DNA from 4 places in the Alteromonas sp. BZK5 genome. Region 3 is predicted to be linked to each of the others. Evidence: predicted binding sites of a transcription regulator. Region 3 holds the regulator's gene; each other region holds the start of a gene.

Region 1 (6,720 bases), on a different contig from region 3:
AATTTGCCTTATAGAGCAAACGAAAACGCAGTAAAGGAATACTTCAGTAGCTTTATTGAAGTACAGTCGGTTCGCTTAATGAAGGATCGTAAAACTGGAAAAAGAAAAGGATACGGTTTTATCGAAGTTGTAACTGACGACTTAAACAGCGTAATCGATAAAACTAACGACTCAATCTTCCAGGAGCGAACCCTAAAAGTTCGCCCTGCAAAGGACAAAGTCGAACACGCATAATTTTGTGAGTACGGTTTATAGGCTATAAAAAAGCCCGGTTAGCTTTCGCTACCGGGCTTTTATATTAATAAATAGTTAGTTATTCACTTGTCTCAACAGATTGAGGAAGTCCATTAAGTAACGTTTGATTGAAAGCATGAAACCTATTTATAGCAGATACAAGATCTGGCACTTGCACGTCTTTCATCTCATTAATCAACCCACCTATTAAGGTATTATAGTCTTCGTTACTTCCTAACGTACTTTCGGCATTAGCAAAAGTATCCATCATCTTTTCTAGATATTGCGCTATAGGGCTAACCACATTTCCAAACTTCGAATTATCGCTTTTGTCTTCATTGTAATGTTGGATGTTCTCATACGTCTTTAGTACTTCGGTCTGTGTTGTTCTATTTAACTGTAACGCGTAGCCAACTAACTCTTTATCGTCAAAGCCTAAACTTAACGCTTCTTCAAATGCTTTGTCGATGTCACCACTGTAAAAGGTGTCGGCGAGATCCTGAACTTGACCAACCAAATCAGCTATCGACTCTAACTCATCTTCATCAAGCTCGCCTTTCAATGTAAAGCTAATACCGCTTCGCTCATAGTATTGGTACGAAGTTTGTTGTTGGTATGACGCTGAAAAATTGTTTTCGCCTTGCTCGTCACTACCGCCTGATTGCTCCTGAGATGCCTGTGCTTGGAAATTAAGTTGTTGAGACGCTTGGAACGAGCGAAGACTCTCAAAACTAAAACTCACTTCGTCGCCATCTTTAGTTCGAATCAGCAAGCTTCCGCTTTTCTCATCCGATGCAGCTACCGCGTTTAAGGACGAAAGCGTTACAGCGTTCGGCTGCTGGCGACCAAATATGTCAGTTTCCAGATCGTTTATTCCTGTATCGATGAGATCGCGGCTTTTTGTCATCCCTTGCTCAATCTCTTCATTCATGAAACCAGCGAGGTCTTTTTCAGCCATAGCGAATCCACGGCTTACGCCTTCTCTCGCTTGGCTAAATAAGCCATTAAGCTTTTCTTCGCTGGCACCACCGTTTGCCGCACCTCTAATGACGCCACCTACGAACTTAAGTACGTTTCTGGCAACTTTTTCAAAGTCGAACAAACTGTTCGACTTATCTTCAATGCTTTTCTCTTTGGCTTCTTGTGGCTTTTGGCCATCTATAACTAACGCTTGGTTAAGGCTGCTACTCACCACACGTAAGCCGATGCTAGTTTGGCTACTTGAAACAGATACTGATGCCGCTTGTTGTTTCGAAAATTCAGCTGCTTGCTTCAATCCATCTTGCTGCAACTGCTTTTTCAATGCTTCGTTCGGGTGAACAGATGCCTTTTGATCTGCTTTTTGATCAACCTTTTGATCGCCCATGAAAGCCTTAATTTGACCCACGTTCATAATTTGATCCTCACTATCCTCTTTCTTATTATCGGCAAAGAATCAGTATTGTTTAATTTTAATACAGCATTTTTTACTACAACTTCTTTAATAATACTTCCCGAGCAATAGTTGTGCATAAGTAGGTAGCGCGTGTTGCAGTTATTTTTTAAGGGGCTACAATTCGCGACCTTAATATTGAATGGAGAATTTTATGACCGCTGCCGAACAACAACGCTATCAAGCTCAGTTGGACGAAAAAGTAGAACGTCTTACTGCGTTACTTTCTCCGTTCAATGCGCCTGACTTAACCGTATTTCCATCGCAACCAACACACTACCGTATGCGCGCCGAATTTAGAGTATGGCATGAGGGCGATGATTTGTTTCACATCATGTTCAACCAGGAAACAAAAGAAAAGTATCGCGTAGATAGCTTTCCTCCTGCTTGTAAAGCAATAAACGATGCTATGGCGCTGTTGTTAAAAGAAGTAAGACCAAATGAAGCGCTAAGAAAGAAGCTTTTTCAAATCGATTATCTTTCTGCACTATCTGGCGAGCTTGTCATCAGCCTTTTATACCATCGTCAACTAGATGAGAAGTGGCAAAAGGCTGCAAAAGAATTAAAGGCGAAACTCGAGGCTCACTTTCCGAAAGTAAATATTATCGGCCGTGCGAGAAAACAAAAGCTTATTATCGACAACGATTTTGTTATTGAGCGCTTACCCGTTAATGGCAAAGAATTCATATTTAAGCATATCGAAAATAGCTTCACTCAGCCCAATGCCAAAGTGAACTGTAGCATGATTGAATGGGCACTAGATTGCGTAAAGCCGCTCTCTGGCGATTTACTGGAGATGTATTGCGGTGCAGGTAACTTCTCACTGCCGCTAGCGCTTCACTTCGATAATGTTGTGGGGACCGAAATAGCCAAGCCCTCTGTACAAGCTGCGCAGTTTAATATTGAACAAAATCAGCTTAATAATGTGAAGATCGTAAGACTCGCCGCTGAAGAATTCACTCAGGCTATGAAAGGTGAACGTACGTTTAGTCGCTTAGAAGGCATTGATCTGAGTACATATAATTTCACAACTGTATTGGTTGACCCACCAAGAGCTGGGTTAGATGAAGACTCGCTTAGAATGATTCAGGATTACGATAATATCGTGTATATCTCGTGTAACCCTGAAACGTTGGCGCAAAACCTTGAGCTTTTAAGTGAAACTCACGACGTTGCTCAATCGGCATTATTCGATCAATTCCCGTTTACTCATCACATTGAGGCTGGCGTTTTACTTACACGCAAAAGTTAGTTTTGGTACAAATTGACAAGGCCTTTGGAGTCACAAAGGCCTATGAAGACGTATTAAAATAAGGTGGCTTTGATTAGAGCAAACGATGTGGACTTAAACCACTAATTCAATTATACGCTTTTTTGCGTTGCACCTAGTTGAACGAAGCGAAGCTGCGCTTTCACTCTCTCACCGATTTCTCGGCGAAGTTTATCGTCTGCTTCTAATGCCTCTGCCCCAGCACTGAATACGAGCCTTACCATAGCATCAGCTTGAAGCTGCGCGCATGCGTATTCTACGCCCTGCTGTTCAATAATGTAGTCGGTCAACTCGTCGATGAAGTGTTGAATCTCTCTAAATACTGCCAACCGATAAGCCGACGACGTACCAGTATGCTCGCGTAGTAATAAACGAAATACGTTTGTATTTGCCGCAATAAATTCCATGAAGGTTTCAACAGAAGTATGTATTACGCCGCCTCCAGAGGCTATCCGCCGCCTTGCCTGACGCATAAGCTGCCGCAATGCTAAACCGGCTTCATCCACCAGCGTTAAACCCAATTCGTCCATATCTTTGAAGTGTCGGTAAAAAGACGTAGGTGCTATACCTGCCTCTCGGGCAACTTCACGCAAGCTGATTGCCGATAAGCTGCGATTTTCATCGAGCAAAGAAAACGCAGCATGAATGATATTTTGGCGGGTTTTTAATTTCTGTTCTTGTCGACTCACATTCGCACCATAGGTTGATTAGCTCTGAACGGCTTGATGATTTTTAGCACTTAGGGTTGAAGCCCTTACGTCATCTGTATAGCCATTAACGCAATCAAACTTCGTACATCAAAGACTAGCATGTGTAGTTTATCGCAACACACACCAGTGGGGAAAGAGAAACAGAATCATCTCTTTTATAAACAAGCATTAAGCAGAAAAAGCCACAATTAACGAGCGCTTCAGCGTAGCTTTACTATAATTAAACTTTACACATGTAAGCAGAACTAATCTGGGTTTTGCTTGCCTGAAGCCTCGTAAAACGATAAATTAGCGAACAGTTGTAAGCCAAGTTGTATAAAATGAAAAAACCTCCTCTTATCCTTACTAATGTGCTGGTATTTATTATATCTGGCGCAATTGCGTTTATTGGTGTGCCGCTATGGGTGGCGTATCAAGGCATCGATTGGGCAGAAATCGGTGCGGCTATATTCCTATTTTACTTTACCGGTATGTCTATAACTGCCGGCTACCACCGCTTATGGTCGCATAAAACTTACGACGCCAATGTGGTTGTTCGTGTGATCCTTGCGGTTGGTGGCGCTATGGCGCTGCAAAATAGTATTTTGCACTGGTCGTCAGATCATCGCGTTCATCATCGTCATGTTGATGATAACGACAAAGACCCCTACTCTGCCAAGAAAGGGCTTTGGTTTGCGCATATCGGCTGGATGTTGCGTGAGTATCAGGCCAAACGTTACGATGACTACAGTAACTGTAAAGATCTTCAAAAAGATAAAGTGGTGATGTGGCAGCATAACTACTATTTGCCCATCGTGCTGGCGGCCAACTTTGGTATCACAGGTCTGCTGGGCTATTTAAATGGTGACGTATTAGGCATGATCTTGGTAGCCGGTGTACTTCGCCTGGTGCTAGTGCATCACGTAACTTTCTTTATCAATTCTCTTGCTCATTTTTGGGGTAGCCAGCCTTACACCGATAAGAACACAGCACGAGATAACGGTATTCTTGCGTTTTTTACCTTTGGTGAAGGTTATCACAATTACCATCACATCTTTGAGTACGACTATCGTAATGGCATTCGCTGGTATCAGTTTGATCCTACAAAATGGCTTATTAAGGGATTATCACTGGTAGGACTGACATCCAACCTTCGCAAAGTGCCAGAAGAGCGCATCGAGAAAGCGTTAGCAGCAATGCAGCTGCAAAGAGCAAGTGAAAAAGTATCGCTACTGCCTAATGCTGAAGAAATGATGCATACCATTCAAGAAGAATACGACTTGTTAATGCAGCGCATGAGTGAATACTACGCCACGAAAAAACGTGTTATGCGCGTTAAACAACGCACCCTAAAGCGCAGTATCGAAGGGCTTGAGCTTGCATACAAGTACAAAGAGCTGAAACACGCATTTGCTGTACAGAAAGAGAAATGGACACAGTTACATAGTTTGTCATTGCAAATGGCGTAAATTAACGCCCTCTTTTATACGTTTGAACGCTAAAAACCACATAAGTGTCTGCTTATGTGGTTTTTTTTTATTCTATAGTTGGATAAGGTCGTTATACTAAAACCAGAATCATTCATTTTGTATTACGGCTAACCTAGTGGTGACATCGCATTACAAAAGTAACAACATGGGAAAGTAAGATGGCAACGAAGCAAAAAACCAAAGCCCCGTCGTATCATTACGACGCTATCGTTATTGGCACAGGTCCTGGTGGAGAAGGCGTTGCAATGCAGCTTGCCAAAGCCGGAAAAAAAGTGGCGGTTGTTGAGCGCTACGAGGCAGTGGGAGGAGGTTGTACCCATTGGGGAACCATTCCATCGAAAGCACTTCGTCACTCAGTAAGTCGTCTTATTGAATATAACTCTTCTCCCTTGTTTGCCGACAACCATTTAAGTAAAAGCCTTACGTTTTCAGACATCATGCGCCATGCTAGCGGTGTGGTGAAAAGCCAAACTCGACTTCGCTCTTCTTTCTACGACAGAAATCGTGTGACGCTATTTCACGGCGAAGCCAGTTTTGTAGATGCGCATACGTTAGAGATAACCCGTAAAGATGGCTCTAAAGATACTGTCACTGCGGGCCAAATTGCTATTGCCACAGGGTCGCGTCCTTATTGTCCTAAAGACATCGACTTTAATCACCCGCGTATTTATAACTCAGACACTATCCTATCTTTAGATCACGATCCCAAATCAATAATTATCTATGGCGCTGGGGTCATTGGCTCTGAATATGCCAGTATTTTCAGAGGACTAGGCGTAAAAGTTGACCTCGTTAACATGCGCGATCGCTTACTGTCATTTCTTGATGACGAGATATCAGACGCACTCAGTTATCACCTGTGGAACAATGGCGTACTCATCCGGCACAATGAAGCCTATTCTTCGGTTGAAGCTACCGATGACTCGGTTATTTTAAACTTAGAGTCGGGCAAGCGTATGCGCGCAGATTGTCTCTTGTTTGCTAACGGAAGAACGGGTAATACAGATACACTTAAACTCGAGAATATTGGTTTAAAAGCCGATGGCAGAGGCCAACTTAAGGTTAATGAAAATTATCAAACTGACGTAGACAATGTATTTGCAGTCGGCGATGTCATTGGCTATCCAAGCTTAGCATCTGCGGCTTATAACCAAGGTCGCTTTGCCGCTGAAGCTATGCTTGGTATAAAAACACATTCGGCATTGGTAGAAGATATTCCGTCAGGCATTTACACCATCCCGGAAATAAGTTCTGTTGGTAAAACAGAGCAAGAGCTTACTGCAGCAAAAGTGCCTTATGAAGTGGGAAGAGCTCAGTTCAAACATTTGGCCAGAGCCCAAATCGCGTCAACGCAGACAGGAAGCCTGAAAATCTTGTTTCATCGCGAAACTAAAGAAATCTTGGGCATTCATTGTTTCGGTGAACGTGCCTCCGAGATTGTTCACATCGGCCAAGCGATCATGCAGCAAAAGGGCGAAGGCAATACCATAGATTACTTCGTTAACACTACGTTTAACTATCCAACCATGGCAGAAGCTTATCGAGTCGCTGCTATTAATGGACTTAATAGAATTTTCTAACGGACACATCGAGTAGGGTGAGGCG
Region 2 (8,663 bases), on a different contig from region 3:
GCGGTGGCTACTGAAGACGCAGCTGACATGCCGTCTTTGTCGTCTTGGGCAATACAGTCAATGCGAAAACCATCGATGGCGATATCTTGCGTGGCTGAGGCAATAGCAATAAGCAAACCGACTAATGCAACATAAAACAAATCTTGGTCTGCAGTGAGTTGAGACATCACTAAACACAGCAAAACTACACAGCCTTGCATAGCGAAAATCCAACCTCGTCGTTGACCTAATAGTGGGGGCTTGATTTTGTCGACAAGCGGAGACCAGAGGAAATTAAAAGAGTATGTCGCGAAAATAATGCCGAATAAGCCGATGGCCGAGCGAGACAAACCTTCATCTTTGAGCCAAGCAGATAGCACTGAACCAATCATGATCCAAGGGAAGCCACTGGAAATGCCGAAAAGAAATATACTGAGGTATCGTTTGTCGTTAAACGTTTTTAAAGCGTTGAGCAAAACTGCGGCCTTAGGCAAGAATACAAAAGCATATTGAGCCATGAACCACAGTGAGAAGCAATAACGCGTTGAAGTGAAAGTTTTACTATGGACGAATGCCTACGCAGTCGAGTGGGCAATGACCCAAACCTTCAAGGAAATTCACGCAGTTATTTAGTTCATCTACAAGAAACTGGTCGTTAATTAGCTTATCTTCATTCCAATAATGCACTTGGTGAAGTAAATGCCAAAAAACTCGTTCTTTTTGTGTGTAGGGCTGCGTTAAGGTGTAATCAATTTGCCCCCATTCTTCCATACTATCCCAAAAGAATAGCTCGATCTCCTCGATAGGAAGCTCTCCTTGCCAAAATGCTCTCAAATAGAAACACAGCTGCTTTGCTTTGTTATCTACGAAATCTTGAACACTCACAAGTAACTCAACCGTTTATGTTTGCTAAAAGTATTATAGTTCATAACAATCTTACTGCTTAGGACAGAGGCTTGCTATTTACACCATTAAATTTAGGTAATTGTTTTGGATACTAATTTAGCGTAATCGGTAAATTATCGAATTACCAGCCTAGGTGGCGAGTCCAACCAATAGTACTATTTGCAACTATCTGAATATGAGGGGGTTTCTGAAACTCCTTTATACTAAAGGCTAATAAATTGCTGGGGATAATTATTTGCCGATAGTGCATTTTTAGTGCGTTTTTTGCGCTAATCTTTCGTTTTTGCGTGGTACTGTTCGCCCAATCGTTAAATCCACTTAGTGACAGATCCAATATTGGAAAGCTGGACTGCGCTATATTATCTATAACTAATGTATTCGTTGATTCTTCTGGCCAAAAAGGTGAAATGGCTACGAAAGTGTCTGGATGAAGTTGAGGCTGTTGCTCTACGACGGACAAGTAAGTTGTGGCCAGCATGCCTTGTGCAATGACCATACGGTAGCCTGAATTGTCTTGTAAATAATTATTCAATGCATTGAGTTGTAAACTCAGTGCTGAAGTTGCTGATTCGAAATTGAGATACTGCGTAAGTTGATTACTTCTGGGGTGGATATTTTGGGCTGACATAGACGTAGTTTCAGAGTCTGATATGTCGGTGTTTGTAGATTCAGCAGGTAGGTTCTGCTGGGAAGTGACATTGACCGGCAAATTAAACGGACTTATCACTACATTCCAGCCTTTTTCTGCAAGCATGTTGGCAAGGCTATTTCCCTGCGCGAGCGTAAGGCTAGAGGGAAAAGGCTCGGTGAGTATGATAGCCACACCCAAAGGTAATGGTGTTTGCGCTTCAATTTCAATAATTGGGGATTCAACTTCTCCAATCATCAAAGGTTTCACTTCTCCAGGCAGATAGGCGTGACTAACATCTGTGAAAAAGTCACAGTGAGCTGTCATAGGCAATAGCGAAACAATAACAGCAAATGTTAAAAGGAGAGCGTGCCTTTTCATAAAATGTGGTTTGCCTTTACCTTAATCTGGATCTATTCAGCTTTGACAGCATCAAATTAATTCGTACATCAAGCGTATACGAAGGTTATCGGCAGGGTGCGTTAAAACTAAAATGGAGTCTATTGATAAAGTTGAGTAGCGTTAGAACGCTACTCAATACTTTCTGAGAGCGGCTTTGGGCAAAACGGACTAAAAGGGATGGCGACATTAAAGTGCAGCCAGTGCCCAAGTGTCGGGTGCAAAAAACTCAAGCTTTCAGCATGAAGCTGTAAACGAGACGCCATGGATAACGCTTCTTCGTGGGCATAGAGTCTATCTCCTAAAATAGGGTGACCCAAAGCAAGCATATGTACTCGCAGTTGGTGAGATCGACCGGTAATGGGATAAAGGGCAACGAGAGAATGGGGTCGCTCTTTTTCATCCAGTGTGCGCTCAACGACGTCAAAGTGCGTTACGGCTTTTTTACCGCGCTCGAAGTCTACCATTTGCTTTGGCCTGTTTGGCCAATCGCAAATAAGGGGAAGGTTAACCTCTCCGCTGTCTTGTTCTACATGTCCATGAACCCGGGCGAAGTAGCGCTTTTTAGTTTGACGTAATTCAAACTGTTTCGAGATATGGCGATGGCTATCTTTATTAAGCGCCAGCACCAAAATACCCGAAGTCGCCATGTCTAAGCGATGCACTACTGTGGCGGTGGGGTACACACGGTTCACCCGGCTAATCAGCGAGTCGCGGTGCGCTAATGCTTTGCCCGGAACACTCAATAGCCCGCTAGGTTTATGCGCAACCACCATGTCCTCATCTTGATACAAAATATCAAGATAAGGTGTCATCGGTGGGTTATAAACAAAACTTGGGTTCGCCATTACATTATGTACTCGTTACTTCACAGTCGATTTTGAATGTTTAACCTTTCGAGGCTACGGGTTATTTACCACAATACGAATGGCGTCCAGCTGAACATCTGCATCCTGAATTACTTTATCAAGGGCGCTCATTTGCGTTTCAATAAACTCTATTTCGCTGTCACGTACTGCAGGGTTACGTTTTTGAAGATCGCGTAAGCGCTGTATTTCTTCGTTAAGCGTGCTGTGCATGCTGTTAAGTGCGTCGTGTTGCTTTTGGTTGGCTTGCTGATGGGCAAGCTTACGCGCCTTTTCAATGGCAAGCTCAAGCGGTTGTTGCAAGGCTTTTAGAAGCTGAGCCGAGATCTTACGTCCAATTTTACGCTTAACGTCGAAGCTCAATTCAGACGGGTTTCCTTGCGCATCTAAACACACGCGCACGGGCGTTTGAGGTAAGAAGCGACCCAACTGAAGCGCTTTAGGCGCTTGCGCTTGCAGCACAAACAACGCCTCAACCCAATAAGCGCCTTTTGGCAATGACGGCTCGGCAATGAAGCCCATGCTGCTCTTTCCGTGTACGTCGGTGAGTACTACGTCCATGGCGGTATGCACAAGTGGATGATCCCAACTTAAAAACTGCACGTTTTCTAGCGTGGTGGCAACACGGCGCTTGTAAGTGACTGTCATGCCTTCTGGGTCAAGACCTGGAAGCTGGCTCACCATCGATTCGGTTGGCATAAGAATAAAGCAGTCATTGCCTTTTTCGTCCTGCTGAACACCAATAGCATCGAATACGCGACCCATAAAGCGCGACAAATCTTGTTCGCTATCAAGGGTGATAATGTCTTCAAGCAGTTGTTCTACGCGGCCTTCACCCGAGGCATTAAGCTCAAGAAGACGATCGCGACCGGCTTCAAGCTGCGCTACGAGCTGGCTATTAAGCGTAACACTCATGTTCACTAGCTCGTCACGCGCGCTCATATCGTCAGGGTGTAAGCACGCACCAATAAGCAGAGGCTTAACGTCGTCGAATACACCAGAGCCCGTGGGGCAGGTCTTTTCGAAGGCATTCAGCCCTTCGTGATACCAATCTAGTAATACGTGCTGCGCGGTTTTCGCTAAATACGGCACGTGAATTTGTACGGTTTGGGTTTGGCCAATACGGTCAAGACGACCAATACGTTGTTCAAGCAGATCTGGCGTAATAGGCAAATCGAACAGCACCAAATGGTGAGCGAACTGGAAGTTACGGCCTTCGCTACCAATTTCACTACACAGTAGAATTTGTGCGCCGTCTTCCTCATCGGCAAAATAATGAGCCGCTTTGTCGCGCTCCACAATGCTCATGCCTTCGTGGAATACACTGTGGCGAATACCGGTTTGCGTGCGAATAACCTCACCTAACTCTTGCGCTGTACGGGCGCTTGCGCAAATAAGCAGAATCTTTTCTGGCTTAACGCTTTGCATGAAATCAAGCAGCCATTCAACGCGCGGGTCTTGCTTGGTCCAGCTGTTAACCACGCTTGCCATACGTTCAGGATACAGTGAATAGGTTAAGTCGCCGCCGCTCACTGCATCTGAATAAACCTCAGGCAAAGCCAGTTCGTAAGCGCTTAATTTACGCATCGGAAAGCCTTCGATATTGGCGCGGCGGTTTCTAAACAGCATACGGCCTGTGCCGTGACAATCGATAAGTTGGTGCAGCAGCGCATGGCGATTTTCCGGCGAGCTTAAATCACCCGCATGTTCCATTGCGTCAGGCGCGAATTCTGCGAGTTTGCTGCGTTGTTTGTCGTTAGGCTCGGCGTCTGAAAGTAATGGCGCTACCGCATCGGCCAGTTGGCTGTATTTCGATTCTTCATCTAAGAATGCATCGTAGCTATGGAAGCGAGCCGGGTCGAGCAGGCGCAAGCGGGCAAAGTGACTTTCGTGACCAAGTTGATCAGGCGTTGCGGTAAGCAGTAATACACCAGGCGTTTGGTTGGCTAATGCTTCTACACACAGGTATTCGGCTGAGGGAGCCTCACTTGACCACGCAAGGTGATGGGCTTCATCGACAACCATTAAATCCCATCCTGCAGCTTGAATTTGCTGCTGGCGTTTTTCGCTTTTGCTTAGGAAGTCGATACTGCAAAGTACCAGCTGGTCGTTTTCAAATGGATTCACAGCGCTCGCGTCAGACGTTTCGTCATCTTCTAAGCCTTCGCTCTTTTCTATGGCTTCGCAGCGACTTTCATCGTAAATGGCAAAAGGAAGGTTAACGCGGCGAAGCATTTCAACTAACCATTGGTGCATGAGCGAGTCTGGAACCAAAATAAGCACGCGCTCTGCACGGCCTGTTTTAAGCTGCTGGTGAATAATCAATGCGGCTTCAATGGTTTTACCAAGTCCTACTTCATCGGCAAGTAATACGCGCGGTGCGTGTCTGCCGCCTACCTCTGACGCAATGTGGAGTTGGTGCGGAATAAGCGATATGCGCGCACCTGCAAGACCAATGGTGTTTGAACGTAAGTAATCGTATTGATGATCTAAAGCACGCTCGCGCAAATCGAACCATTTAGGGTTGTCTAATTGCTGACTGAACAGGCGCTTTTCAGGTTGGTTCAAGCGAATGTGGCTGTCTAGCATGGTTTCAGGTAATCGCGCTTGCGCTTTGGTGTCTTCGCGAAGCCCGTGATAGATGAAAAGATCTTGGCTTTCTTCTTTTTCAGTAATGGTCATTTCCCAGCCGTCTTGGCTTTTGACCGTTTCGCCAATTTCAAAAATTAGTCGCGTAAGCGGCGCATCTTGCTTAGTATACTTTCGCGCTTCGCCTGTTGCTGGATACAACACTTCGACAGAACGGAAGTCGCTACCAATAACGACACCTAACCCCAGCTCTATTTCTGTGTTGCTTAACCAACGCTGACCAACTGAAAATTGACTATCTGAACTCATAAATCACCAACCTATTTTTCGGGGGGCGGTATTGTACGCATTGCGTTGTGATAAGTCATTAATACTAGCTCATTTGATTTGCGGTTGCAGGTGGGGGGATTGAGTACCTATGCCCTGCGTTAACAAGACGATTAGCACTAGTAGGTCTTCTTTGCTTCACAACGAGAATGCTGGTAGCAAAAGAATAAGAACGTTAACGTGCCCATCAGGCTTGCTTTGTCACAGGGTTGGCGTAAAACTGTCGTATCACTGACCATGGATATTTCTTACTGTTAACCGCGTTACGTTTTTAACGTATGTGAATCGCAGCTAACAGGAGGAAGCGCGAGATGGATATGAAAGTAGACAGTCAAAAGCTTATACAACTTCGCAATGCTAGGGCATGGAGTCAGCAGCATCTGGCAGATGTTTCTGGGTTGAGTTTGCGTACTATTCAGCGAATTGAGAAAACACAATCTGCATCACACGATTCAATAGGCGCACTTGCTTCAGTTTTCGAAACGACGCCCGATGCGCTTTTAATGGGGGAAACCCACGCCACTACAAGTCATGCTCAAGGGCAGCCAACCTCGCAAACTTCTACTGCGGGCGAGAATGCCGCAGCTCATCATTCAATTAAGCTGCAGGGTGACCGGCCAACGTCGTTGAATCCCCAACATGTTCTTTGGATCACGCTAGCGCTCGCCATCAGTTTGTTTGCTGCTATTTATTATGCGCAAACGGTCAATGCGAACAATGGTAGCAACCAAGTAATTGAAGCTGGCAAGCCAGTTAATGTCAGTAGCGAAGTCCTTGAAGATGCAACAAGTTGGCTGGAACTTATCGACAGCGGTGAATATGAACAAAGCTGGAAAGAGAGTGGGGCTATTTTTAGAAGCGGTATTTCAATAGCTAAATGGACCGAGGCGATGCAGCTAGTCAGGGAGCCATTGGGGGCAGCCAAGTCGAGGGAAATCGCGTTAGCACAAGCGCCAACTTCACTGCCTGGATTGCCTAAAGGAAACTACCTAATTTTGTCGTTCACCACTGACTTTGATTCCCAGATCACAATGAAAGTAGAGACCCTTTCTATGGTGGAAGTTGATGGCGAATATAAAGCAATAGGCTACTTCATTAAGTAGCCTACTCAGGTAACTGGTACAAAGTTTCAATTCCTTGAATGGCTTTGAAAGCATCATCGCTCGTTGCATTGTTGATGGCTTTGATAAGTTCAGGTGCATTGTAGGGCTCTAACAAGGTTAGGAACGTCGCTGTGCCAGATGGCATGCCACTATTCACTGCTTTTTGAAGTCGCTTCCATACGGTGAACAGCGACTCCTCACCTAACGTTTTTTGTTGCACCACGCTATCGATGGCGCGGTGCATTATCATCCCGCATGAATAATAAAGATTGAAGTGCCCGTTTTTATAAGCACGAGCTAGCGTAGTCTGCGCCAGCCCTTCAGTACAGCTCTCGAAAGCGCGGGTCATTCGGCTTCCAACATAGCTATTGGCGTCTTCGTAGAGGAAGTTCATGGCGATGGCCGCAAAGTAGTCGGCGTTGCCCTCGTGCAGCCAAGACTGCTCCTCGTTTTCTGATACACCTTCGGTACTGCCGGGCTGATATAAATGGGCGACTTCGTGAGCAAAGAACCAAAGTGTTTGGCTAACAAAGCTGCTGTTATCGGCCTGCTCATTTAAGTCTTGTCTGTTCCAATGCATAAATATCTGGTTAGGTAGTGTGCCGCCTTGTGTAGAGTGATCGTCTACGTTTGCGTAAGAGGCAAATAACATGGGCTTTTCGCCCTTAAGCGGATTAAGAGAATGGGAGAAAAACGCCATCATGTTGGGTATATCTTCTTCTAGCGAAGCTTTAATGCTTTCAGGAAGCCCGGGATCAATTAAGGCAACCACATCATCGGTAATAATTGGCTGTTGCTTACCCACATACACGACTCTTCCATCATTGTTATCTGTCCACGACACGCTGCTTTTCATTACTTTGCCATTCATCAATATGTGTTCATCACTGGGAACATTGAGTGTCAGGTGCCATTTATGATCTTCTTCAGTACAGGTATTAGCACAAGCAAACAGTCGCCCAGAGTGAAAGGCATTTCCACCATCAGAAAAAGGAGAAAATGGTGCGTAATCTTTACCCAAGAGTTTATAGGTGGGCGTCAGTAAAAATGACACGGTAGAGAGGGGCCTGCCTGACTTCGAACGTACAAGTTCTTGGTGTTTGACGTTATCAAAGACGATTTCTATGTCGTTGTCTTGCGCGAACCAACGTGTTGTTCTTGATGTATCTGGGTTTCTAACAAAAGCCAGCGTTTTGGCTGGCGTAGTTAATGTGTAAGTGACTACCCATTTTTCAGACGTATCAGCCGTGCTTTTCTCAACCTTGATTAGAATGTTAGAAGGGGAAGAATCATTGAGCGCTTGGCTATTTGCCCATGCAATTTCAACGTTAAAGCACGCCAGTAGCGCTAACGTCATGCTTATGGCCGTTTTTATTTTTGTGATGTTAAGCCAATTCATAGCTGATCTTTCCCTGAGTGTTATTAATTTAAACGCATCCACTTTATTGAGGTGTTGTGGCATTGGGTTAGCACCCGTGTTTAATTCACCGCTTCAACAAATACACCTTAGCCTATTTGGGTATTAAAAACGCAACTAAAGCTGCGCTAACTGTAGTTAAAGTGTGAGCATTTGTTACGAACCAAGTATGCCAGTTTCTTGTTAATGCAGAATGGGAGCGCTGTGCTATCTCATATAACGTGAATGGACGGTTCTTCGCTTATCACTTGCTCTAACGAAAAATAAAAAAGAAAAAACAGTGCTAAATCTCAAAAACTGGATTATGGTGGAATTAAGGGTTCGCTAATTTAACAAACGAACCTTTGAGGCAGGAAGAGTAGTACTGCTTCTCAGTCGACGCGAGTAGGGGAAGAAGTCCTGTTTCGAGCGGCATTCTCCTACAACCGTAACTGTAGCTTGTTAGCGCG
Region 3 (8,663 bases):
ACCTTGGATGGGCATTTGTCCATGATCCAAATGATAGTCATGAGCTTTGAGGCGTTTCCCATAGGCGAAGCATGGTGGACCGGTGAACAGTTCCGCGATATTGCCCATTGGGCCGGCTGGATGTTCATATCGGCAGTGACCCTCTCCCTTGCGCCAATCGTTTCGCTGCTTATCGTGAATTTGGCGTTTGGCGTAATGACCAAAGCTGCGCCACAGCTAAACATATTTAGTATTGGTTTTTCCATTGCTCAGGTAATGGGATTACTGATTATTTGGATAACACTTGATAACTTTACTGCACATTTCGAAACCCAATGGTTTAGAGCTGAACAGTTTATGTGTGAACTATTGAATATTTGTTCGTAGGAAAACATGGCAGATTCAAGCGAAAAAACAGAAGACCCCACGGGGAAAAAACTCGAAGATGCCCGAAAAAAAGGGCAGCTAGCCCGTTCCCGTGAACTCTCTTCGACCCTAGTACTTATCGTCAGTGCTTTTATGTTTTTGTTTGTGGGCGGGTGGATTGCTGAATCTGTTTTTAAACTTACTCAGAGAATGTTCATTCTCTCTCGTGACGAGACCTATGATATCACCCACATGTTTGGCGCATGGGGTGAAGCCTTTTCGGCAGTAGGTCCTGCCGTGCTGCTATACATGGCTGTGGCAATGATAGCGGGCATTTATGGCTCTATCGCCCTTGGCGGTTTTAACTTTACCTGGGAAGGTGCAAAACCTAAGGGTTCAAAAATGAGCCCTATTCAAGGCTTCAAGCGTATGTTCGGCATGAACGGCTTGGTTGAGTTACTCAAGTCTATAGCAAAAGTGGTGGTCATAATTGGCATGGCCATCGGAGCGTTACTGTTCTTTGAAGATGAAGCGCTCCACCTTGATATGGAGCTTTATCCGGGAAACATCTTTCACGCACTCGACATGCTTAAGTGGGCGTTTCTTATTCTGGTGTGCGGCATGATCCCTATCGCGCTCATTGATGTGCCTTATCAAATGTATAAGCACAACAAAGAAATGAAGATGACCAAGCAAGAGGTTAAAGACGAACGGAAAAATGCGGAAGGCGACCCTATGGTTAAAGGTCGAATTCGCCGTCTGCAATATCAGGCTGCAACCAAGCGCATGATGCAGGAAGTCCCACAAGCAGATGTTGTAGTGACCAACCCTACTCACTTTTCTGTTGCTATTAAATATGACGAGAAGGGGGTAAGGGCGCCGGTTGTGGTCGCGAAAGGTGCTGATGAGCTAGCGATGCACATCAGAAAAATTGCTACCGCCAACGATGTGCCGTTGATCCCTTCACCCATGTTAGCGCGAGCCATTTTCTACTCCACTGAAGTGGACGATGAAATTCCTAACGCTTTATTTATGGCGGTAGCGCAGGTGCTTGCGCATGTTTATCAGTTAAAAGCGCACAAAGCAGGTAAGGGCAAACGTCCTAAGCCACTTAAACGGGATTTGCCTATCCCACCAGAGTACCGACACTAACCCAACCGCTAAATGGGTGAAAAATTGACTTTGAAGGCGGGGCATAGGTAAGAGCTGGCCCTAGAAATAGTGACGTAATTATAAACTGTTCATATGTCCCTCGGATACAAAATCTTAATCGCTCTATACAAGTCGCTGTAGACAGTAATCACGCATGATTACAGCTCGGATTTGGATAACTTTTACGTAATACACAAAGCTGGCACGTTAGTTGAAAACTCTCCTTCAGTTTCACATAAAGCGTCAATTTTCTGATAGAGAGACACCAAGCCATGCAGTTATCCGGTTATCTTCAGCGATTCGATAAAAATCAGCTGCAAAATTTTACCAGTGGTTTAGGCGCACCCATCGTCCTTTTGGCAATTATGGGCATGGTTATATTGCCTATGCCGCCATTCTTACTGGACGTGCTGTTTAGCTTTAATATTGCGTTGTCGCTAGTCATTATCTTGGTGGCTGTACTTACCCAGCGTCCAGTAGATTTCGGCATTTTCCCCTTGGTGTTACTTATCGCTACCGTATTGAGACTAGCGCTTAACGTGGCTTCTACTCGCGTTGTCTTACTTTACGGACATGAAGGCGGCGATGCAGCAGGTAAAGTTATCGAAGCCTTCGGTGAGGTCGTGATTGGTGGTAACTACGCCGTAGGTATTGTTGTTTTCGCCATTCTTCTTATTATCAACTTTAAAGTTGTAACCGCAGGCGCAGGACGTATTTCGGAAGTAAGCGCTCGCTTTACGTTAGATGCTATGCCCGGTAAGCAAATGGCCATAGATGCTGATTTAAATGCAGGGTATATAGATCAAGATCAAGCACGTAAACGCCGTGAAGAGATTACCGCAGAAGCGGATTTTTACGGGTCGATGGACGGTGCGTCAAAATTTGTAAAGGGTGATGCGGTCGCAGGCCTTTTCATCATGCTGATTAATATTGTTGGTGGTCTTTTTATTGGCATGATTCAGCACGGGCTTTCATTCGGTAACGCTATAGAAATCTACACCATATTGACCATCGGTGATGGTTTGGTGGCGCAAATTCCTTCATTGTTACTTTCGGTCGCTACAGCCATTATCGTTACTCGTGAAAACGAGACTCAGGAAATGGGCAAAGAAATCCGCGGTCAGCTTGGTAATAATCAAGCTCTTTATATAGCCTCGGGCGTTCTATTTGTGATGGGTATCATTCCTGGGATGCCTCATATCGCATTCTTAGGGTTCTCATTCTTGATTGCAGGCTTTGCTTACTGGCAGTCGGTCCAAGAAAAGAGAAAGGCCGCAGAGCCCAAAGTGCCAGACAATGTGGTAAAAGATGAATCGGTTGCGCCTGAAGTGAAAGAGCTTGGCTGGGATGATGTTCAGCAGGTAGATACCATCGGATTGGAAGTGGGCTATCGCTTAATTCCTCTTGTCGATAAATCCCAGGGTGGCGAGTTGTTGACGCGCATTAAAGGCGTACGTAAGAAACTATCGCAAGAGCTGGGTTTCCTTATTCCGCCTGTCCACATTCGCGATAACTTGGATTTAGAGCCCAACACTTACACCATCGCTATGCAAGGCGTAACGATTGGGGATTCCATCATCAGTCACGATGAAGAACTTGCTATTAATCCAGGGCAAGTGTTCGGTAAATTAGAAGGGCGTGCCACCAAAGACCCCGCGTTCGGCTTAGACGCAGTATGGATTAAGCCCAACAAACGGGAGCATGCCCAAACCCTTGGGTACACAGTAGTAGACGCTGCGACCGTTGTAGCGACCCATTTAAGCCAATTACTCTCTAACAATGCATATCAATTATTAGGGCACGAGGAAGCCCAACAACTTCTTGATATGCTTGCCAAGCAGCATCCGAAACTGGTTGAAGGATTAGTACCAGACATTCTTCCGCTAAGCACCGTCGTGAAAGTACTGCAAACCTTATTGTTTGAAGGCGTGCCTATTCGCGATATGCGTACAATCGTGCAAACACTCAGTGAGTACGGCACGCGCAGCCAAGACCCCGATGTTTTAGTGTCTGCGGTGCGTATTGCCCTTAAACGTTTAATTGTCCAAGAAATTACTCAAGGTGCAAAAGAGATACCTGTCATAACCTTGGCGCCAGAGTTGGAACAGATGTTGCACCAGTCACTTCAAGCAGGTGGCGAAGATGGCGCTGGCATAGAACCAGGCCTGGCAGACAAGCTGCAAAAATCATTGCAGCAAGCCAGTCAGCAGCAAGAGTTAGAAGGAGAGCCTGCAGTACTCCTTACCTCAGGCATGCTACGACCCGTTCTGTCTCGCTTCTTAAAATATTCGGTTGTTGGGCTTCATGTTCTGTCTTACCAAGAAGTGCCTGACGACAAACAAATAAAAATAGTCAGTTCGGTCGGTCAATAATCTGACACTGGGTGATTGGAGAGGTTGCAATGAAAATTAGACGTTTCTTCGGCAAAGATATGCGTGAGGCGTTAAGCCAAGTTAAAGCTGAATTGGGCAGTGACGCTGTGATCATGTCAAATCGCAAAGTTGCTGACGGTATTGAGCTTGTCGCAGCCTACGACAAAGAGCCTGAAGCGAAGTTGTTTACGCCGAAAGCGTCTCCACAAGCCGCTACAAAAACACCTGGTCAAAAGGCAGTGCCTAGCTTGAGCGAAATCATTGGTGACGACGGTCCTGATAGCCTTAAAGCACTGCTAGAAAAGCAGCACGGTGGAAATAATGGCGTGACGAGTCCCGCGCAACCTAACCAACCAATGACAGCGAATGCTAAGCACGCCAATGAAATTGCTTCGCACTTAGACTTCTCAGAAGCCTTTATTGACGACGTAGAAGCCCAGCAGTCTTCTCATGAACCAGTTCGTCAGAACGCTTTCCCAGAGCATCAAGCGTCTAGTATGGATGATACCCCTGTGACGCAGTCAGCGGAGCTTGCGCAAATCAAGGAAGAGTTAGCGTCTCTTCGCGATGTATTGCAATATCAAGTGGCCGACTTGATGGAAGCTAAGAACAAACGTCAAAAACCTGTTCATCAATATCTAATCACCCGTTTAACCGATATGGGGTTAAGCAACGCGTTAGCGAAACAGCTTATTAGCTATACGCCGTCACATTACAACGAACGAGATGCATGGGTATATCTTCTTAACCTATTGGCTAATCGCATAAATGTGACAGGAAACGATATACTTAGCGCACAAGGTGCTGTTGCATTAGTAGGACCAACAGGTACCGGTAAAACAACTACCGTTGCGAAACTTGCTGCCCGCTATGCGCAGAAATACGGTGCAGAGTCGGTTGCGATGATTACCATTGATACGTATAGAATTGCCGCCTATGAGCAGCTAGCGACATACGGAAAGATTATTGGCTGCACGGTGAGAAAAGCGCAGACTAGTGAAGAACTTGCGGATTTATTATTCCAACTTCGTCATAAGCGACTAGTATTGATTGATACGGCTGGATTTAGTCAAAGAGATAGTCGATTAATTAAACAAATTAAGCAGTTTGATAACGGACAAATGCCAAATGTTAAAAAATATTTGGTAGCGCAAGCAAATACGCAATATCCTGCTTTGCAGAGAATCATTCAAGCGTATGATGATATTGAACTAAGTGGCTGTATTTTCACAAAGTTAGATGAGTGCTACTCTTTAGGAGAGGTGCTTAGTGCAGCGGTTGAATACCAATTACCGGTTAGTTATGTCACCGATGGTCAAAAAGTACCTGAAGACATTAAGATTGCAGAAGCGAAATCTTTGGTTTCCGCTGCTGCAAAGCTTTATAAAAAGTACGGTTTGAATCATACTAGTGGTAACAACGCAATTAAAACAGCATAAGCAGTATGATTGACGACCAAGCGAGTAGCTTAAGAAAAATGAAGCAATCACGGTTAATCAAAGTAATCGCCGTCACCGGTGGCAAAGGTGGCGTAGGTAAAACAAACATTACATTGAACACCGCTATCGCCATGGCGAAGCAAGGTAAACGTGTAATGGTTCTCGATGCGGACCTCGGTCTTGCTAACGTAGACGTTATGTTAGGTTTGCGTGTTGAGAAAAACTTATCCCACGTGCTTTCCGGCGAATGTACACTTGATGAAGTATTAGTGACCGGTCCGCACGGAATAAAGATTGCCCCTGCCACATCAGGCACGCAGTCGATGGCAGAATTGTCGCCAACGCAACACGCTGGCCTAATTCGTGCCTTTAGTGAGCTACGCTCGCAAATTGACGTGCTTATTGTTGATACAGCGGCAGGTATTTCAGACATGGTGTTGAGCTTTTCAAAAGCCTCACAAGACATCATGGTCGTTGTGTGTGACGAGCCTACTTCATTGACAGATGCGTATGCATTGATAAAAATTCTGAATAGAGAGCACGGTGTTTTCCGCTTCAAAGTTGTGGCTAATATGGTGCGCGACGTGCGAGAAGGCCAAGAACTATTTAGTAAATTAAGCAAAGTGACAGGGCGTTTTTTAGATGTTGCACTAGAATTAGTGGCGACAGTACCGTTTGACGAGAACATTCGTAAAGCAGTGCGTAAACAAACTGCCATTGTCGATGCTTACCCAGGTTCACCGGCAGCCGTTGCAATAACACAGTTGGCAAGTAAAGCCTTAACATGGCCTATTCCAGCGCAGCCAGGTGGCCATTTAGAGTTTTTCATTGAACAATTAGTTGCAGAAAAAGCCGTAGGAAGTCAGCGTTGAACAGCAAGGCAGCCGCTTATCAACAACAAACCGATAAAGCGCAGTTAGTCGAAAGACATGCGCCATTGGTTAAGCGTATAGCGCATCACTTGATAGCGCGATTGCCGGCTAGTGTTCTTGTAGACGATTTAATTCAATCAGGCATGATTGGATTATTAGAAGCCGCGCGAAACTTTGATGGCTCCAAGGGTGCCAGCTTCGAAACCTTTGCAGGTATTCGCATCCGCGGTGCTATGCTAGATGAAATTCGCAAAGGGGATTGGACACCGCGTTCAGTTCACCGAAATGGCCGAGCGATCACTGAAGCAATTTCGCAAGTAGAAAGCGAAACAGGTCGCGATGCTAGAGATTCTGATATTGCTGATAAGCTTAATGTAAGCTTGCAGGACTATCACCAAATGCTTAATGAAGTAAATGCCGGAAAGCTGTTAGGTATTGAAGATTTAGGTGTGTCAGAAGATGTTATTTCGACAGAGCAAAATCGAGGTAGCGACGCACCACTGGAAGATTTAATGCAAGGCGCTTTCCAAAAAGCGCTTGCCCATGCAATTACGACATTACCTGAAAGAGAAGCGATTGTACTTTCGCTGTATTATGATGAAGAGCTGAACCTAAGAGAAATTGGTGAGGTTCTTGATGTAAGTGAATCGAGAGTCAGTCAAATTCACAGTCAGGCCATGTTAAAACTCAAATCACGAATGAAGTCGTGGCAAGCTGACGAAGAATAGAAATTAATAACAATTAACCCCTCACTGGAGGCTATTTTGGACAAAAGCATGAAAATTCTCGTGGTCGATGATTTTTCAACCATGAGACGTATCATCAAAAACCTACTTAAAGATTTGGGTTTTTCCAACATCCAGGAAGCGGATGACGGAAGTACTGCATTGCCTATGTTGCAGCAAGGTGATTTCGATTTCGTAGTTACCGATTGGAACATGCCTGGTATGCAGGGTATTGACTTGCTTCGCGCGATTAGAGCCGATGACAAACTCAAGCACCTACCAGTACTTATGGTTACTGCCGAAGCGAAGAAAGAGCAAATTGTAGCCGCAGCGCAAGCAGGTGTTAATGGCTACGTTGTTAAGCCGTTCACTGCAGCAACACTTAAAGAAAAATTAGATAAAATATTCGAACGTTTAGGTTGATCCAGACGCTCACCAGAGAAATGAGGTTTACTGGATGTCAACGAGTGTAAACGTTCCAATTTCGTTGGAAGAAGCAAAACAGCTTGTCACCTACCTTGAAGAGGGTGATAACGATTCAGCCAATGCCCTATTAGAAGCGGCCTCAATGAAAGAAAACGTTGAGTTATTTGCCGAAGTAGGGAAACTGACGCGTCAGCTCCATGACGCGCTGAATAATTTCCAAATAGACGACCGCATTAAACATCTCGCGACCGATGATATTCCCGATGCACAATCCCGCCTAACCTACGTAATTGAAGAAACTGAAAAAGCTGCTAATACTACTATGGATGCCGTTGAAGCGAGCATGCCTATAGCTGAAATGCTGTCGGCGCGCATCGAAAAGGTTATGCCTGAGTGGAAGAAGCTGATGAATCGCCAAATAGAGTTGGGTGAATTCAAGGCTTTATGCGCAGACTTAGACGAATTGTTGGAAGAAGGTTCGGCACAGTCAGCTAAACTTACACAGTTACTTACAGAAGTATTGATGGCTCAAGGTTATCAAGACTTAACTGGTCAGGTTATTCGCCGCGTTATCGACTTGGTTAAAGAAGTGGAAGACAGCTTAGTTAACATGCTTACCATGTTTGGTGAACGCGACGGTGCAGAACAAACTAAACCATCCAGCGTTAAGGCCGATAAGGTTGATGGTGTAGAGGCAGAAGGCCCTATCATTGATGCCGATAATCGCGACGACGTCGTGTCAGGCCAAGATGATGTAGATGATCTTCTGTCTAGCTTAGGTTTTTAGGGGAGCGGGCGCATGTCGTTTGATGTTGACGAGGATATATTACAGGACTTTCTAGTTGAGGCTGGAGAGATACTTGAACAATTACAAGAACAGCTCGTTGATCTTGAGAACAATCCTGAAGATGCGGATTTGCTGAATGCAATTTTCCGTGGTTATCACACAGTTAAAGGGGGAGCAGGGTTCCTGTCTCTTACCGAGTTAGTAGAAATTTGTCACGGTGCGGAAAACGTCTTTGACGTAATGCGTAACGGTCAACGAACACTAACCCCTGAACTGATGGATATTATTCTGCAAGCCACAGATGTTGTGGTTGAAATGTTTGAACGAGTGAAAGCTCGGGATCCATTAGAGCCAGCAGATGCACACCTAGTAGACTTGTTACACAAACTAAGTCGCCCGGAATCTCCAGATGAGAATATTTTTGGTGAACAAAGCGCGCCGGCGTCAGAACCTGAGCCCGCGATTGAAGAGCCAGAATTAGTTGTTGAAGAGCCTACTGCACAGGCACCAAGTTCTGGTGATAGCGGCGGTATTGACGAAATCAC
Region 4 (8,663 bases), on a different contig from region 3:
ACGCTTTTCAACACTGAAAATCCGTTTTTGCTTGCGATACTGCCGCCTGGTGCCTTTTTAGGTATGGGTCTTCTCATTGCTATCAAAAACAGTATTGATGCAAAGTTAGCCGCTAAGCAAACATCGCCTGCAGTGAAGGCTGAACGGGTACGCGTTACAGCTGAAAGCTAAACGCTAAAAATCAAAAACAAAAAAGTATTTAGAAATGAATGATGTAGCTAAGCCGGCCAAGCCGCTTTCTAAGCAGGAAAAAGTAAAAGAAATCATGCGAATACTGGATGACCTTTATCCGGAAATTCCTATCTTTTTAGATCATAAAGACCCATATACGTTACTCATTGCGGTTCTGCTATCGGCGCAATGTACAGACGAGCGCGTTAACCAAATTACGCCAAAGCTCTTTGCTCGGGCAGATAATCCGTACGACATGGTATTGATGAGTATTGAAGAAATTCAAGACATTATCCGTCCTTGTGGTTTATCTCCCATGAAGTCCAAAGGCATTTGGCATTTGTCTGACATGATCATCAAGCAGCACAACGGTGAAGTGCCTGCAAACTTTGAAGCGCTAGAAGCCATGCCCGCAGTGGGTCACAAGACTGCCGCTGTGGTTATGTCTCAAGGCTTTGGCATTCCTGCTTTTCCCGTAGATACTCATATCCACCGATTAATGTATCGCTGGGGTTTGTCGAACGGGAAGAGTGTTGAGCAGACAGAGCGTGACGCAAAACGCTTGTTCCCAAAAGAAAGGTGGAACGATTTGCATCTGCAAATCATCCTATATGGCAGAGAATACTGCCCTGCCCGCGGTTTCGACTTAAACAAGTGTGTTATCACACGTGAGTTCGGCAGAAAGAGTTTTATTAACGAAGTGCTGAAAGAACAAGAGAAGAAGCAAAAATTGGCGCTTAAGAAGAAGCGTAAATAGAAACTTTCAGAGAGGAGCCTTAGGCTCCTTTTTTATTCTCCATTTATTTTCTCTTAAAAGAAATTTTGCGACTAACACACGACTTACGCTTGTGGTTTGCCTCGAAAGGGACTACCAAATTGGCTATGATGGATGGGTTAGAGTTTTGCTCGCGCAAATAAAAAAAGAAATATAAAAATAAATCCATGGAGAACACATGTCTCGATTGAATACTATCGCTAGAAGGCTAGCGTTTGGTGCATTAGTAAGTGCATGCAGTTTTGGTGTTTTTGCAGAAACTTCCCCCATTACTGACGAGCAAAAGAAAAATGCGGAAGCATTAATTCAAAAAGCCCTGAAAAGTGATTTAGGCTATAGCATCGTTGAATCACTAACCACTGAGATTGGCCCTCGCCTGGGCGGCTCTGAAGCAGAAAAACGAGCTAGAGATTGGGGCGTGGTGGTAGGAGAGCGTCTAGGTTTTGATAAAGTCAGCATAGAAGAATTCACTATGCCATTTTGGGATAGAGGCCACCTACACATTTCACTCACGGCGCCTTATGCCCAACCGCTTTACGGCACAGCCCTTGGCGGCGCAGCGCCTTCTGAAAGCGAGATCAATGCAGACATCGTTTATTTCAGAGATATTCACGCGCTAACCGCAGTTAAAGATGGTGCCCTTAAAGGCAAAATTGCATTTGTAGACGGCGACGCCATGGTAAAAAGCCAAACAGGTGCAGGCTATGGTCAAGCGAACCAACGTCGCCGAATTGGTTGGCAACATGCTCAACGCGGCGGCGCTGAAGCGCTGGTCGTGCGCTCAGTAGGATCTGACTCTCATCGTTTTCCTCACTCAGGCATGATGAGCTCAGACGGCGATAATTGGGCAGATATCCCCGTAGTCGCTATCTCAAACCCTGACGCAGACCATTTACGACGTTTACATAACTTAGGTAAACCGCTGTCATTGTCGCTTCACTCTGAATCGAAATGGAAAGGCGAAGTAAACAGCGGCAACGTAATACTGGATTTAGTGGGCAGTGAGAAGCCCGAAGAAATTATCCTTATTGGCGGCCACCTAGACAGCTGGGATTTAGGAACGGGTGCAGTTGATGACGGCGCAGGCGTTGCTATTACCACGGCAGCGGCTGCGTTGATTGCTTCTTTACCAGAGCGCCCAAAACGCACCATTCGTGTGGTCATGTTTGGCGCTGAGGAAGTGGGCTTATTAGGTGCCTTTGCTTACGCTAAACAACACGAAAAGAACCTTGAAAATCACGTTCTGGCCACAGAGTCTGACTTTGGTGCGCAAACTATCTGGCAAGTAGTGTCAAATGTGAATCCCGAAGCGACTGTGCTAGTCGATGAAATCGCGAAGATTTTATCACCGCTAGGTATAGTGCGTGGCGGTTCAGACATTGCTGGCGGCGGCCCTGACATTATTCCGCTAGCAGCGAAAGGCGTACCAACGATTAGGTTAAATCAAAACGGTAGAGATTACTTTGATCTTCACCATACGCCAGATGATACCTTAGATAAAATTGACCCCGATGAGCTTGCGCAAAACATTGCAGCCTACGCAGCAAGTATATACTTGTTAGCCGATTCGGACGTTGACTTAAAAGCTAAACAGTAGTTACACGTTAGTAATCATCAAACATTGGTCAGTGCATCTCGTGCTGGCCAATGCTTACCAGTGCTCTGCTTACCCTCGCCTCTGCTAATACCCATTCTGCATTCCCACGCTCCGCTAGCAAACTTGCCAGCGCCTTCTGAGTAGGCAATGATCTATGTGGATTGGTAAATATACCTCGTCCGAAATACTCAAGCTTTATTGCGCTTGAATAAGCTGGGCAACAAATCGCTTCGCCTCTTGCCTTGATGGCAGCTCTACATGCCGATACGTATTCGCATGTTTAAAAGCAACGGTTGTTTTATTTATGGAGATATTTGAGATTAACGCACCTGACATGGCGCTATTAAAGGTAGAGATAGAATCTTGAAATTGCATAGTAAATACTTCTTTATTAATGTTGTTTGTTTTGAATTCCTCGCAGGTTGGGTAAAGAAATCGAAAAACGATAATTAGGCTCTAGCGTGAACATAGCGTTTCAGAAAGAGCCCACTTTTTTGAGGTCACTTCAGAAAAGAGAAATGACCTTAGATAAGCATAGAGGTCTTATCGAACTACTACGTTAGCAGCTTGAGGACCTTTTTGGCCTTGTTCAACTTCGAAGCTAACTTCTTGGCCTTCTTTCAACGTTTTGAAACCGTCAGAAGCAATTGAACGGAAGTGTACGAATACGTCTTTGCCGCCAGCTTCAGGAGTGATGAAACCAAAACCTTTTTCTTCGTTGAACCACTTAACTGTACCGTTTACAGAATTAGACATAATAAAAACCTTTTAAAAAATTGATGTGATGGTGGAAAACCACCGAATAGCTATAGACATCTCCAAGCTAGTAAAGCAGTTGTATATCTATATAAAACTTCAATTTGAAGGATTTAAAAAAGAGGTACAGCGCAGTATTAGGTAAAGCAAATAACATATCTAGAGCGATGCGAAAGGTACAGGTAATTGCGAGCAATGTCCACTAGTTTTCAGTTTATTTTTTAACCAAAACACAACTTTTTTACAAATTTTTTTGGCGAAGCTGAATACGTATGGTTGTTCAAGGCACTTGAAAGGGAACAGCCATTCCTGCATTCCCACGCTTCGCTAGGAAACTTGCCAGCGCCTTCTGAGTGGGTGATTATCTATGCGGATTGGTATAGTACGTTTAACGAGAATTGTAAAACTGTCTTAAAGCGTTAACATTTCCTGATTAACATAAAAGCGTGTTGTTTGCGTTTACTCAAATAAAGTACTCATCGTATTTATGTGTACAAAAAGTTACGGCCAACACGCAATCACAGTGCAGTGTGCCATCGAGTAATTCCGATGGCTCAAAAAAGGAATCTCTTATGCGAATGCTTCACACCATGCTTCGAGTTGAAAACTTAGAGGCCTCTCTTCACTTTTATACCTCACTCATGGGCATGCGCCTTCTTCGCCAGTCTGAAAACAAAGAGTATGAATACACGCTAGCTTTCGTGGGATATGGCGATGAAACCGAGAGTACCGTCATAGAACTTACCTACAACTGGGGCGACAACACCTACGATAAGGGTAACGCATATGGTCATATTGCGATTGAGGTAGATGATATCTATCAGTTTTGTGAAAACTTAGAAACAAACGGCGCTGATGTATATCGTAAACCGGGGCCAGTAAAAGGCGGCTCCACAGTTATTGCTTTTGTTCGCGACCCCGATGGGTATGCAATAGAACTCATACAAAATAAATCCATTTCGCTATGAAATGGCTCAAAAACAAGAACTGAAGATGCAGCCAGCGTAGTCAAAGCGATTTGAACGCTTAAATCGCCAAACTATCAACTTAAAAACGTGCGGCTCTGGAAAAACGATAAAAACCACATGGAGTGATACTACATGCTACGTAACCGCTTATTATTTTCGCAAAATGATAAAAACAAAAGCCAAGCTAGAACAGCGATAAGTCGGAAGCCTCGAGCAGCGCACAATATCGGCTTGCGCAGTCAGCCAAAAGCAAAACTGGCCGCTATTCTGCCAGCGTTGGTTGTCGCTTTTACCGGTACAGTTGCTGCTGGCAGTACGTTTTCGGCCATGGCTGCAAATAACGAGAATGGACAAATACACGCTGACACAAAAGAAAATGTTGAAACGCACTTTACCGTGATAGCCCATCGCGGCGCGTCGGGCTATTTACCTGAGCATACCCTTGAAGCAGCTACCCTCGCCTTTTCTCTGGGCCCCGATTTTATTGAGCAAGATGTTGTTATCACCAAAGACGACATACCCGTTGTGCTACACGACATCCACTTAGAAACGGTCACCAATGTAGAAGATGTGTTTCCTGCACGCCACCGCGATGACGGCCGCTATTACGCGCGTGATTTTACTCTTGAAGAACTGCGACAACTGCGGGTACACGAGCGCGCTAACAGTGACGGGAAGCAAGTTTTTAAAGATAGGTACCGCGGCACACATGCTAATTTTAAAGTTGCCACGTTAAATGAACACTTTGAGCTAATCAGCGAGCTAAATCGCCAATTTGGAACGTCTGTCGGGGTTTATCCTGAAGTAAAGTCCCCTGCCTTTCACATTAAAGAAGGCGTTGATGCCAGTAAAATCGTTGTAGATGCTTTGAATGCTTACGGGTTTGGTGGAGAGAGCGGTAATAGCTACCTGCAATGCTTCGATTTTAACGAAGTTAAGCGCGTTCGTGAAACCCTGGGCTATAAAGGCAAAGTTGTGATGCTGATTGGCGAAAACGACTGGGGCGAAAGCGACACAGATTATAACTGGCTGCGCACTCAGGAAGGCATGCAGCAGGTTGCGTTGTATGCCGATGGCATAGGCCCTTGGTTAGGCCATTTACTCGATAATGAAGCGATGACTCAAGGAAAAATAGAAGCCGCGGCATGGATTGCCTACGCCCACGAAAATAACCTGACAATCCACCCCTACACCTACCGACATGATGCACTACCAGCAGGTATGAGTTCAGAACAAGTCTTGGAAGTTTTAGACAAGGTGGTAGGTGCTGACGGTGTTTTCACCGATCATTTAGTACCGGTATTAAGGTGGCGAGAAAAATTAAACTAACGCATTTTAAAGCGAGTGTAGGCGCGATAATTAGCGCCTAGGATTTTGAAAGTCGCACCACCACGCGTCTGTTTTGGGCGCGGCTTTCTCGCGTATCGTTTGGCGCAATATGGCGTTTCTCACCGTGGCCTGTCAACTGAATTCGATCTTCAGGTACACCTAGCGTAGTCAAATAGCTTTTTACTTCGTTAGCACGTCGAATAGACAACTGCTCATTATTATAGCGACCGCCGTAGCTATCGGTGTAACCATCAAGAAGCACAAGCTCAAGCTCGCTGTCTTCTTTTAAGTATTCACCTATCATGGTTAAGCGCTTCTGCGAATATTTGGTTAGCTCTGTACTGTTGTTTTGATACGACAATACCGTGTAGGCAATGTCATCAAAACCGAAGGGCAATAAGTTCGATACACACTTCACAAATTCACGATACACACCAGAGAAGTTGCTAGCGTTTAATGCCACACTCACTTGGTCGTATTTGTTATACCAATCTTGGTAATAGATTGTGGGCCAAAAGCCTTTTTCTAATTCAGACAACATAGTCCAAGCCGCATCCTGCGGAAGGTCGCCATTGTACTGTTTACGAATAGACATGTCGGCAATGGTTTTAGGCGCAACGCCGGGCATCCATTTAGGTGGTACAGAATAAACAGCAGCCATATCAAATTTGCTTGGCAGCAAATACATGTCCAGTTCAAATTCCATATTAAGCTGCTTCGACGCTGAGCTCGTGAACATGGCTTCGCCATAACCGGGTAGTTCGTGGTTCAAGGTACACTGAAGTCGCGTGTCTTTGTCTATTCGCCAGTTGGAGCTTTCTATGGTTGCAGAATATTGCCGCATGGCAGCGTGGGAAGACAATGACCCCAGCATCCCCAATAAAGCGATGTATTTTAATTTCGACACCATTTCGACACCATAACGAAAATCAGACTAACACAGGTAAAAGACAACACTACGTGCACAAATTACCGAACATAATGAATCAAATTAGCTCACACAAAAAGAAGAAATGTGCCTAATGATTTTTTCACGCTTAATTTGATTATCGTCCAAATTGTAGAAAAGTTTAGCGTTTAATACCATTCGCGTTTTGTACTTTTGCTAGCCCCCTGATTTAACAGTTTATAAATTGCAACTGGCAACTCGAGAGTATCCTTGCGATAATTCTTTTACGCAATATGCTTCGCAGGTTGGTACGCATTTTAGTCACCAACCAATTAACGCAATCGAGTCTTACAAGAGTGTTTATGTCTGCCAACCCGCCCCTTCTCTCCCAGCGCTTTCGAGGTTACTTTCCCGTTGTTATCGACGTTGAAACAGCCGGATTTAATGCAGGCACTGACGCTCTGTTAGAATTAGCCGCGGTAACGGTGAAAATGGATGAAAACGGTATACTTCATCCTGATCAAACTTTTCATTATCACATTGACCCCTTTGAGGGCGCTAACCTAGAGCCAGCAGCCTTAGAATTTAATGGCATCGATCCTAATTGTGCATTGCGAGGGGCTATTGAAGAAAGCGAAGCCATGAAGGACTTATGTAAAGGCATCCGCAAGGCGCAAAAAAATGCAGACTGCCAACGTTCAGTTATTGTTGCTCACAATGCAACGTTCGATCAGAGTTTCGTCAATGCCGCGATAGAACGCTGCAATATAAAACGCACGCCGTTCCATCCGTTTGTTTCATTTGACACCACCAGCCTTGCTGGATTGGCCTTAGGCCAAACTGTTTTGGTAAAAGCATGCCGTGCAGCGGGGATCGCATTTGACCAAAGTGAAGCGCACAGTGCGCTGTATGACGCCCAAAAGACCACCGAGCTATTTTGCTATATGGTAAATCGCTATAAAGCGCTAGGCGGATGGCCTGTAGAAAATAAAGAGTAGTTTTATTCAAACTGATATAAACAAAAACAGCGCCAAAAGGCGCTGTTTTTTTTATAATCTTTAAACAGTTTAGCTTATAGCTTGTCTGCTTCTTCAGATAGGTACTTAGCGACACCTTCAGGCGACGCATCCATACCAGCTTTACCTTCAGTCCAACCCGCTGGGCAAACTTCACCATGCTCTTGGTGGAATGCTAGTGCATCAACCATGCGTAGCATTTCATCAACGTTACGGCCAAGTGGAAGGTCATTGATTACCTGATGACGTACCATACCTTCTTCGTCGATTAGGAATGAACCACGGAACGCAACGCCATCTTCTGGGTGCTCAACATCGTATGCCTGGCAGATGTCGTGCTTAACGTCAGCAACAAGGGTGTACTTAACCGGACCAATACCACCTTGATTTACCGGAGTGTTTCTCCACGCATTGTGTGAGAACTGAGAGTCGATTGAAACACCGATCACTTCAACACCACGCTTTTTGAACTCGTCGAAACGCTTGTCAAAGGCGATAAGCTCTGACGGGCAAACAAACGTAAAATCTAGTGGGTAGAAGAATACAACAGCTTTCTTGCCCTTGATTGCTTCACTTAGTGTGAAAGTGTCAACAATTTCACCACTACCAAGTACCGCTGCTGCAGTAAAGTCAGGTGCTGGACGGCCAACTAATACACTCATGAGTCTCTCCATTTATATTTGGATTGTAATAATAGAAGTGATTACGTTGCGTAACCACTTTGATAAGAAATTTCCTTCAAAGAAAATAGGTACGAATATGCAAATAACAATATTAAACAACGAGTTTTTTTACTGATCATACCAATAACCGCTTAACATCCACCCACACTGTTCAGTCTTTCTTCAATTACCTTGTATTAAATTTGTCATTATCCACTTGCCAAAGCAAAGAATAACAATTATTATCATTTACAGATTCATTTGGAGTACGTTTAATGTTTGTTTGCATGTGCTATGGGGTAACTGATAAAAGCATTCGCGCAGCGGTTGAAGAAAACGGTGTGGGAAATATGCGAGAGTTACGTCAACATTTAGAGCTTGGCTCACAATGCGGTAAGTGCATCAACATGGCGCAACAGATCATTGACCAAACTATCGTCGATGAGTCCCTATTCAAAGACGTTGGCTAGGCAATTAGCCAACCCGCGTATTCTTAACAC

Evidence for each region. The regulator FliA, encoded in region 3, starts transcription of late flagellar genes. The targets are predictions, from matches to a motif close to CTAAAGNTNNNNNNNNNNNNGCCGATA.
Region 1: a site for FliA is predicted at 1,657-1,683, ahead of BIZ39_RS19430 (DUF5610 domain-containing protein). Genes of this name have one in related genera too.
Region 2: a site for FliA is predicted at 1,981-2,007, ahead of BIZ39_RS14135 (DUF3530 family protein). Genes of this name have one in related genera too.
Region 4: a site for FliA is predicted at 6,644-6,670, ahead of BIZ39_RS00110 (flagellar protein MotY). Genes of this name have one in related genera too.

What each region holds. Positions count from the first base shown of each region.
Region 1 covers NZ_JACSOE010000120.1:80-6,799, reverse strand. Annotated here, with positions in the region: gene BIZ39_RS19435 (RNA recognition motif domain-containing protein) at 1-234, shown strand, start outside; gene BIZ39_RS19430 (DUF5610 domain-containing protein) at 314-1,627, opposite strand; gene trmA (tRNA (uridine(54)-C5)-methyltransferase TrmA) at 1,821-2,918, shown strand; gene fabR (HTH-type transcriptional repressor FabR) at 3,029-3,625, opposite strand; gene BIZ39_RS19415 (acyl-CoA desaturase) at 3,967-5,094, shown strand; gene sthA (Si-specific NAD(P)(+) transhydrogenase) at 5,274-6,695, shown strand.
Region 2 covers NZ_JACSOE010000049.1:25,995-34,657, reverse strand. Annotated here, with positions in the region: partial or broken gene BIZ39_RS14145 (MFS transporter) at 1-497, opposite strand, end outside; gene BIZ39_RS14140 (hypothetical protein) at 541-864, opposite strand; gene BIZ39_RS14135 (DUF3530 family protein) at 1,007-1,894, opposite strand; gene rluA (bifunctional tRNA pseudouridine(32) synthase/23S rRNA pseudouridine(746) synthase RluA) at 2,044-2,760, opposite strand; gene rapA (RNA polymerase-associated protein RapA) at 2,815-5,676, opposite strand; gene BIZ39_RS14120 (DUF4019 domain-containing protein) at 6,006-6,797, shown strand; gene BIZ39_RS14115 (hypothetical protein) at 6,799-8,196, opposite strand.
Region 3 covers NZ_JACSOE010000018.1:60,085-68,747, reverse strand. Annotated here, with positions in the region: gene fliR (flagellar biosynthetic protein FliR) at 1-366, shown strand, start outside; gene flhB (flagellar biosynthesis protein FlhB) at 373-1,497, shown strand; gene flhA (flagellar biosynthesis protein FlhA) at 1,770-3,869, shown strand; gene flhF (flagellar biosynthesis protein FlhF) at 3,899-5,308, shown strand; gene BIZ39_RS07575 (MinD/ParA family protein) at 5,314-6,180, shown strand; gene BIZ39_RS07570 (RNA polymerase sigma factor FliA) at 6,177-6,908, shown strand; gene cheY (chemotaxis response regulator CheY) at 6,945-7,328, shown strand; gene BIZ39_RS07560 (protein phosphatase CheZ) at 7,363-8,118, shown strand; gene BIZ39_RS07555 (chemotaxis protein CheA) at 8,131-8,663, shown strand, end outside.
Region 4 covers NZ_JACSOE010000001.1:24,410-33,072, reverse strand. Annotated here, with positions in the region: gene BIZ39_RS00145 (electron transport complex subunit E) at 1-171, shown strand, start outside; gene nth (endonuclease III domain-containing protein) at 206-928, shown strand; gene BIZ39_RS00135 (M20/M25/M40 family metallo-hydrolase) at 1,125-2,543, shown strand; gene BIZ39_RS00130 (hypothetical protein) at 2,739-2,918, opposite strand; gene BIZ39_RS00125 (cold-shock protein) at 3,087-3,299, opposite strand; gene gloA (lactoylglutathione lyase) at 3,872-4,267, shown strand; gene glpQ (glycerophosphodiester phosphodiesterase) at 4,400-5,596, shown strand; gene BIZ39_RS00110 (flagellar protein MotY) at 5,634-6,506, opposite strand; gene rnt (ribonuclease T) at 6,848-7,483, shown strand; gene BIZ39_RS00100 (peroxiredoxin) at 7,558-8,163, opposite strand; gene BIZ39_RS00095 (bacterioferritin-associated ferredoxin) at 8,439-8,633, shown strand.